4 regions of the Thioalkalivibrio sp. ALE10 genome follow, and region 2 is predicted to be linked to each of the others. Evidence: predicted binding sites of a transcription regulator. Region 2 holds the regulator's gene; each other region holds the start of a gene.

Region 1 (2,201 bases), 230 kb from region 2:
CGGACAGTCCGCCGTACAGGTCACCGGAGAACAGGTTCTTGCCATCCTTCGACAGCGACTGGTGCACGTGCATGCCGGAGCCGTTGTCGCCGACGATCGGCTTGGGCATGAAGGTGGCGGTCTTGCCGTGCATGTGGGCAACGTTCTGCACCACGTACTTGAGCATCTGCACTTCGTCGGACTTCTTGGTCAGGGTCGCCGCGCCGACGCCGATCTCGCACTGGCCGGCCGTCGCCACCTCGTGGTGATGCACCTCGGTGGTCAGCCCCATCTCGGTCATCACTTCACACATGGTGGAGCGGATGTCGTGCAGGCTGTCGACCGGCGGGACCGGGAAGTAGCCACCCTTCACGCCCGGACGATGGCCAATGTTGCCGTCGTCATACACGCGCTCGGAGTTCCAGGAGGCCTCCTGGGAATCCACGCGGCAATAGGAACCGGAGAGGTCGGAGCCCCACTTCACGTCGTCGAACACGAAGAACTCGTTCTCCGGACCGAACAGCGCGGTGTCGGCAATGCCGGTGCTCTGCAGATAGGCCTCGGCACGACGCGCCAGCGAGCGCGGGCAGCGGTCGTAGCCCTGCATGGTGGCCGGTTCCACGACATCGCAGCGGATGTTCATGGTCATGTCCTCGAAGAACGGGTCGATGGCCGCGGACTCCGGATCCGGCATCAGGATCATGTCGGATTCGTTGATGCCCTTCCACCCGGAGATGGAGGACCCGTCGAACATCTTGCCTTCTTCGAAGGAATCTTCGTCGAGGTCGTGGGCCGGCAGGGTGACATGCTGTTCCTTGCCCTTGGAATCGGTAAAACGAAGGTCAACGAAACGGACTTCCTGTTCCTTGATCTGCTTCAGCACTTCGGCTGCGGACATAATGAGGACTCCTCTGGTCTTCAGTTTGAGACGGTCGATGCCGGTGCGGTCGCCTGGGGCCGATCGGCGTCTGCCCGTTGGTCATGCAGGTGGCGTGCCAGCCTGCAAGCCCCGGTTCGGGGCGCCCCTGCGCCCATCTCTGCGCCACCACGGCCGAATGCCGCACACCCGCAGTGCACAGGATGCACCATTATAGTGCTATCGCGCGGCATGCGCCCTCATTCGGTGCAAGGCCGATAGAGCACGGTCACCTGTCCCAGTACCGGCCCCAGAACGGGGTGTTCCCGCAGCTGCCGGGTCAGCAGATCGGCGCGCTCCTGCAGGGCGGCTCCCGTCCGCGCGGGATCCAGCCGCAGAGTGACGGTGGCATGCACCCGCCCGCCGAGATAATGCAGGGAAAGGTGCTCCAGGGCCTCCAGCTCGGGGAAGCCGGCCCAGGCCTCGCGCAGGCCGGCCACCAGTTCGGGGCGCAGGGGCAGCCGCGAGCTGGCCACCTGCTCCTCGTCGTTCTCCGGATCCACGTGCACGGTGATGTCGCTGACCTCGCCCGCATCCTCGGTCACAGCGCGATGCACGGCATCGGCGATGCGGTGCCCCTCGGACACCGAAATCATCGGCGCGACCTGCACGTGCACGTCGGCCACGGCGTCGTCGCCGGAGCGGCGCGTGCGCAGCATATGGGCATCCTTAACTCCGGGCACGTCCAGGATGGTGCGGTGGATGCGCTCGACCTTTTCCGGTTCCAGCGCGGTGTCGATCAGTTCGGCCACGCTGCGACGGATCAGGCGCCCGGCGATATGCAGGATGAACAGGGCCACCAGCAGCGCCGCCAGCGCGTCCAGCCACGGCCAGCCGGCGACCGCACCGGCCACCCCCAGCAGCACGATGACCGAAGAGATCGCATCGGTGCGGTGGTGCCAGGCGTTTGCCTCCAGCATGCGCGAGCCCAGCCGCCGCGCGACCCGGCGGGTGTACTGGTACAGGCCTTCCTTGGCCACGAGGGTCACCACGGCGAAGGCGATCGCCAGCGGTGCCGGCCCGGTGGCATCGTCCAGCTCCAGCAGGCGTCCGCCGGCGCCCCAGGCGATGGCCAGCCCTGCCAGCGCGAGGAACAGGCCCACGACCACCGTCGCGAGCGTCTCGATGCGGCCGTGACCGTAGGGATGGTCCTGATCCGGGGAAGCGGCAGCCTGCCCCGCCGCGACCAGGACCACGGCGTCGGTCACCAGGTCGGAGACGGTGTGCACGCCATCGGCGATCAGGGCCTGGGAGTTGAGCAGCCAGCCGCTGAGCAGCTGGGTCACGGCCAGCCCGGAGTTGACCG
Region 2 (2,201 bases):
ACTGCGCCCGGAACTCGACCGCCACGAGCGCCGCCGCATCGGCGACGCCCTGATCGAGGAATTCCAGCTGGAGACCGTGCGCCACAGCCCCGGGATCGCGCTGTCCGGAGGCGAGCGGCGGCGCGCCGAGATCGCCCGCGCGCTGGCCGGCGATCCGCAGTTCATCTGTCTGGACGAACCGTTTGCCGGGGTCGATCCGATCTCGGTCGGCGAGATCCAGGCAGTCATCCGCCACCTGGCCGAACGCGGCATCGGCGTACTAATCTCGGATCACAACGTACGCGAGACCCTGGGTATCTGCCATCGCGCGTACATCCTCAGCGAGGGGCGCCTGCTGAGCGCGGGCACGCCGGACGAACTGCTGGCCGACGCCCGCGTGCGCGAGGTCTACCTCGGCGAAAACTTCCGCCTGTGACACCGACCGCCGCACCCGGACGGTGCACAAGCCCGCAGCAAGGGATTACTATTCACTTATGGTGACCAACGCCTTTCCCAACTCATGCTGAAGCCCGGGCTGAATCTGCAGCTCGGTCAGACGCTGACCATGACGCCGCAGCTGCAGCAGGCCATCCGGCTGCTGCAGCTGTCGACGCTGGAGCTCCAGGCCGAGATCCAGCAGGCGCTGGAAAGCAATCCCATGCTGGAACAGGCCGAGGATGACGAACTCGGTGCCGACGCGGGGGACACCGCGGACACTGCCAGCGACGCGAACACCGACGACGGCGAGAGCGGCAGCGACGCCGCCGGCACCGGCGAAACGGTGGATGCCGGCGGCTCGGAGGACGTCATCCCCGACGAGCTGGTGACCGACAGCCGCTGGGAAGACATCTACGACGCCAGCGCCAGCCCGCGCGGTCCGGACGACCGCGACCCGCTGGAGAACACCTCGGACGACGACGGCGGCGGGCTGCAGGATCACCTGCTGTGGCAGCTGCATCTGTCGCACCTGACCCCGCGCGACCAGCGCATCGGCGCCGCCCTGATCGACACCATCAACGGCGACGGCTACCTCGAGGGCGACGTCGAGACCCTGGCCGAGACCATCAGCCGGAGTGAAGAACCCCCCGTCGACACCGACGAGGTCGAGGCCGTACGCCACTGGTTGCAGCACTGCGACCCGCTGGGGGTCGGTTCGCTGGATCTGCGCGAGTGCCTGGAGGTCCAGCTGGGTGAGCTGGCGCCGGACGCGCCCTCGCGCGAGGCGGCGCGCGCGGTCCTGGAACACGGCATGGACGCCCTTGCCCGGCGTGACTACAAGGCCCTGCAGCGCCAGAGCGGCGTACGCGATGGCGACGAACTGGCCGCGGCGCTGGACCTGATCCGCACGCTGAACCCGCGCCCCGGCGCCCAGATCAGCGAGACACCGCCGGAATACGTGGTCCCGGATGTCTACGTGCGTCATACCGACCGGGGCTGGCAGGTCGACCTGAATCCCGAGATCGCCCCGCGCATTCGCATCAACGACCTCTACGCCGGCATGGTCCGCCAGGTCTCCGATGCCCGCGACAGCGCCTTCATGCGCGATCAGCTGCAGGAGGCGCGATGGTTCATCAAGAGCCTGCACAGCCGCAACGACACCCTGCTGCGCGTGGCGCGCGCGATCGTCGAACGCCAGCAGGGGTTCCTGGAACACGGCGAGGTGGCGATGCAGCCGCTGATCCTGCGCGACATCGCCGAAGCCCTGGAGATGCACGAGTCCACGATCTCGCGGGTGACCACGCAGAAATACATGCACACCCCCCGCGGGGTGTTCGAATTCAAGTATTTCTTCTCCAGTCACGTGGGCACCAGCGACGGCGGGGAATGCTCCGCGACCGCGATTCGTGCCATGATCCGCGAACTCATCGAAGAGGAAACGCCGGGCAAACCGCTCAGCGATTCCCGCCTCGCCCAGATCCTCGCGGATCGGGGCATCAACGTGGCCCGGCGTACCGTGGCCAAATACCGGGAGGGCATGAACCTGCCATCCTCCAGCGAACGCCGCCAGATGGCCGCCATGCCGACCGGAAGCAAACCGAAAGGAGCCTGACCCATGCAGATCAATCTCACCGGACACCACGTCGACATCACCGACGCCCTGCGCGACTACGTCAACGAGAAATTCCAGAAGCTGGAACGCCACTTCGACAAGGTGATCGACGTGCACGTGGTGCTGAACCACGAGAAGACGCAGAAGCTGCACAACAAGGCGGAAGCGAATC
Region 3 (2,201 bases), 280 kb from region 2:
GTCGCACGCTCGCGGTCGCCGTCGCTGGCGCCACCAAAGCCGTCGCGCTGCGCCTCGGCCCGGGTCCGGTCAACCCGCAGGCCGCTCACCACGCGGCGCCGCGCATCCAGCGGGATCTCGAGTTCGCCGAACACCCCTGCGTCGCGGAATCGCGCGGTATCCTCGCGGGCGACATCGCGCCACCCGAAGGCGTCCGGCCCCATCAGGCGGTTCCCGCTGTGGCGGTTGCGGCTGTAATCGAACCCGGCGTGCAGGGCCATGTCCCGCGGCAGCCGGAAATCCCCGGCCACCCGCGCCCCTTCGGTGATGCGTTCGGGGTAGCTGACCATGGGCATGCCCGGAGGCTCCCGCAGGGTGTAGTTGTCCATCACATGGTCGATCTCGTTGCGGAAGACCCGCGCCTCCAGGGTCTCGAACCAGGGCGCGAGATCATCGCGGGTAAGCGCAAGGCTGTAGCCGGTGCGGTCGAAGCGCACGCCGTCCATGCCACGGTCGTCGTAAGCGGCCTCGGCGTCGGAACGGTCATACGTGAACTCAATGAGGGTCTGCTCGTCAGGGCGCCAGCCGGCGATCCCGGTGCCACTCCAGCGGGAATACCGCGAGTGGACCTCGTTGCCATCGCCGTCGCGGTAATCGTCCTGATCCGAGAAGGTGCCGATGGCACGCAGATAGCCCGCGGAGGACCCGGTCGCCACGTCCGCCACCAGGTCGGTGCGATCGAAACGCCCGACGGTCAGGCCCGCGAATCCGGTGACCTCCCCGGCCTCCGTGAACACCGGCGCGTCCCGCTCGAAACGCACCGTACCGCCCGACACGGCACCGTGCCGCACGCTCTGCGGACCCTTGCTCACCTCGATGCGGTCAAAGGCCTGCGGATAGGCATACGCCGTGGGCGGGTCCATGCGCCCGCCGCAGCCGCCCAGCACCGGATCGTCGTCCAGCAGCAGCGACAGTCGCGAGCCTCCCAGGCCTCGCAGGGCCGGATCGCCACTGGTACCGCCCTTGCGGCTGGTCACGAATCCGGGGATGGAGGCCAGATACGCCCCGCCATCATGCGCCGGCAACGGAAGCCGGGGCTGGCGTGGATCGGTACTGACCCGCCCGGGCCCCTCCATGGCGGGAACCGTTACCACCACCGGGGCCAGCCGCGCCGGATCCCCGGCCTGCGGCGCAGAAGGCCCTTCGGCCGCCACGGGCGCGGCCGCGGCACCGGCGATCGCCAGGGGGATCCAGCGGCACCGGAATCCATGCAAATGCTTCATGATTTCTCTCCGTCCTTGTTCTTGTCATTGGTGTCGTGCGACCGACTCGCCAGCAAGCACCGGGCCAGGTAGGGGCCAGGTACGGGCACCAACAAGGATCGGGAAACCGGAATGGCGGACTGCGGCGCCCGAAGCACCATTGGGAGCACCACCGGAGGTGGCCGGAACCGCCACGCATACACGGCAGCCCCCGGGGCCGGTGCGGGATTTGCCACAGCGGATGGGAGAAACGCCGCAGTTGCGAACCGGACGCGGACGGATTCCCTTGCCCGGGCACGGACTCTGGGGCAGGCTATGCAGTCATGCCGCAAGCGCCTGGCGGCCGGGAGGAGATGTTGGTCGAATCAGAAAATACCGCCGAACATTTCGTTGGGAGCTCGCCCGAGCTGCAGGCCGTGCTGCGTCAGGCCAGCATGGTGGCGGCCACCGATGCCACGGTGCTGGTGCTGGGCGAGAGCGGAACCGGCAAGGAACACCTGGCGCGCCACATCCATGCCCGCAGTCGGCGCCCGGACGGACCGCTGGTCACGGTGAACTGCGCGGCCCTGCCCGAAGAACTGGTCGAGTCCGAACTGTTCGGCCACCGCCGCGGGGCCTTCACCGGCGCGAACGACCATCAACCGGGGCTGGTGCGCCAGGCACATGGCGGCACGCTGCTGCTCGACGAGATCGCCGAACTCCCGGCCGGGGCCCAGGCCAAGCTGCTGCGCTTTCTGGAAAACGGGGAATGCCAGCCGCTGGGCGCGGCCGAGGCGGAACAGATCGACGTTCGCGTGATCGCCGCGACCCACCAGGATCTGCAGCAGCGCGTGGCCGACGGGCGTTTCCGCGCCGACCTGTACTATCGCCTGCAGGTGGTGCCGCTGGAGATGCCGCCGCTGCGCAGCCGCCAGGGAGACGTGCGCCGTCTGGCCGAACACTTTCGCGTCACACTGGCGG
Region 4 (2,201 bases), on a different contig from region 2:
ACGGGATCCTCGGCGAGAGCCCCGCCCTGCGCAGCGTCCTCAAGCAGGTCCACCGCATCGCCGATACCCAGGCCACGGTGCTGATCACCGGCGACTCCGGCACCGGCAAGGAGAAGATCGCACGCATGATCCACCGGATCAGCCAGCGCAACGCGCGACCGTTCATCTCCCTGAACTGTGCCGCGATCCCGGCCGACCTGCTGGAATCGGAACTGTTCGGCCACGAGAAAGGGGCCTTCACGGGGGCCTCCAGCGCCAAGACCGGCAAGATCGCCCTGGCCGACGGCGGCACCCTGTTCCTCGACGAGATCGGCGACATGCCGGAGGCGCTGCAGTCCAAGATCCTGCGCGTGTTGCAGGAACGGGTCGTGCAGCCGATCGGGGGATCGCGCGACATCCCGGTGGACGTGCGCGTGGTCGCCGCCACCCACAAGGACCTGCAGAAAGCGGTCAATGCCGGGGAATTCCGGCTCGATCTGTTCTACCGCCTGAACGTAATCCCGCTGCACATGCCCGCGCTGCGCGATCGCGCCAGCGACATTCGCCTGCTCGCACGGCACTTTCTCGACCGTTACACCCACGTCCATGGCTGGAACGTGGTCCTGGACGACGGGGTGATGGAGCGTCTGGAAACCTTCGACTGGCCGGGCAACATCCGCCAGCTGGAGAACGTGCTGGAACGCGCGGTGCTGCTCTCCAGCGAGGGCCGCATCGGCACCGCCCTGATCGACGAGATCCTGCACGAGGAATCGCGCATCAGCCCCGGACTGCACGCCACCGGCCCTGCCGGTTCCCCGCAACCCGACACCGCACCGTCCCCGGACACCGCGGCCTTTCCCGGCGCGCAGGGCAACGAGGCGCACTCCGACGGGGCGGCCGGCCCCGGCATCGTCCGCCCCTACCGCCGCGTGCACGCCTCCGAGGCCGACCAGCTGCGGGACGCCATCGAACGCAGCGGCGGCAACAAGACCCGCGCCGCCATGGACCTGGGCCTCACCCCGCGCCAGCTGCGCTACCGCCTGAAGAAACTGGGACTGGCCTGAGACCCCGGTGCGGACATTGTCGACACTTTGTCCGCACCGGGAGCGGACAAAGTGTCCGCCTCACCCGACCCGTGCTGCCGTACGGCCGTCCCGGAGCGGATCCGGTGAACGGCGTCCAGCTGGCACGGGATCTGCAGAGCATTGGGTGGCAACACTGATCCGACACCAACCGGGAGGCCATCCATGACCCTCAGCAAGACCGAAATGACCGCCACCATCCTCGAAGCCAAGGAGAGCCGGTCCGCGACCTGGGCCGGCATCGCCGAGGCCACCGGCCTGCACGAGGTCTACGTGACCTCGGCCTGCTACGGCATGAACCACCTCGACGCCGAGGCCGCCGACCGGCTCACCGCGTTCCTCGATCTCGGGCCCGACGTGTCGAAGGCCCTGCAGGCCTTCCCGCACAAGCACTGGGACAAGACCATCCCCACCGACCCGGTGATCTACCGCTTCTACGAGGCGATCAACGTGTACGGTGACACCATGAAGGCGCTGATCCACGAGAAGTTCGGCGACGGCATCATGAGCGCCATCGACTTCACCATGGACATCGACAAGGTCGAGGATCCGAAGGGCGATCGGGTGAAGATCACCTGGAACGGCAAGTTCCTGCCCTACAAGAGCTGGTGAACACCGGCCACTCGCCCCCTTGCCCGCCCGTGGTCATGGCACGGGCGGGGCTCTGGCGGCCTTTCCTCCCTGCCCTCCCTGCATTTCCCTGCCCCTCGCGGGAACGAAAGGTTCCCGAATCAAACCGTTGTCTGCACGAACGAGCATCCACCGCCCGGTTCGTAGTAGGCTGACCGGCATGCAATGGCTGCCCCGCACCCTCGTCCTGGCCGTGATGCTGCTCCCGTCCCTCCCGGGCGCGGTCGCCGGCGCTCCGGATGGGGCCACGACGGTGGACATCGGTGTGCTCGCGGTGCGCGAGGCAAGTGCAGCCGAGGCCCGCTGGCAACCGACCGCGGACTACCTGACCGAACGCCTTGGCGAGGATTTCGACGCCCGCTTCCGCATGCGGGCGATGAACTTCCCCGAGCTGGAAGACGCGGTTGCGGGGGAAGAGATCGATTTCGTTCTCACCAATACCGGGCACTACGTCCAGCTGGAATACGCCCACGGCATCAGCCGCCTGACCACACTGATCGCGTCACACGA

Evidence for each region. Region 2 encodes sigma-54, which starts transcription at its own class of promoters, with help from an activator protein. Its sites were predicted from a motif close to TGGCANGNTNCNTGCTT; they were not measured.
Region 1: the regulator sigma-54 is predicted to act here: its motif matches at 961-977, upstream of glnA (glutamate--ammonia ligase).
Region 3: the regulator sigma-54 is predicted to act here: its motif matches at 1,313-1,329, upstream of F788_RS0100790 (TonB-dependent copper receptor).
Region 4: the regulator sigma-54 is predicted to act here: its motif matches at 1,164-1,180, upstream of cynS (cyanase).

The regions. Positions count from the first base shown of each region.
Region 1 covers NZ_KB906450.1:206,610-208,810, reverse strand. Annotated here, with positions in the region: gene glnA (glutamate--ammonia ligase) at 1-877, opposite strand, end outside; gene F788_RS0101025 (cation diffusion facilitator family transporter) at 1,096-2,201, opposite strand, start outside.
Region 2 covers NZ_KB906450.1:434,306-436,506, reverse strand. Annotated here, with positions in the region: gene lptB (LPS export ABC transporter ATP-binding protein) at 1-415, shown strand, start outside; gene F788_RS0102140 (RNA polymerase factor sigma-54) at 500-2,029, shown strand; gene hpf (ribosome hibernation-promoting factor, HPF/YfiA family) at 2,033-2,201, shown strand, end outside.
Region 3 covers NZ_KB906450.1:156,984-159,184, reverse strand. Annotated here, with positions in the region: gene F788_RS0100790 (TonB-dependent copper receptor) at 1-1,262, opposite strand, end outside; gene F788_RS0100785 (sigma-54-dependent Fis family transcriptional regulator) at 1,595-2,201, shown strand, end outside.
Region 4 covers NZ_KB906451.1:333,789-335,989, forward strand. Annotated here, with positions in the region: gene F788_RS0105910 (sigma-54-dependent Fis family transcriptional regulator) at 1-1,043, shown strand, start outside; gene cynS (cyanase) at 1,227-1,673, shown strand; gene F788_RS0105920 (EAL domain-containing protein) at 1,852-2,201, shown strand, end outside.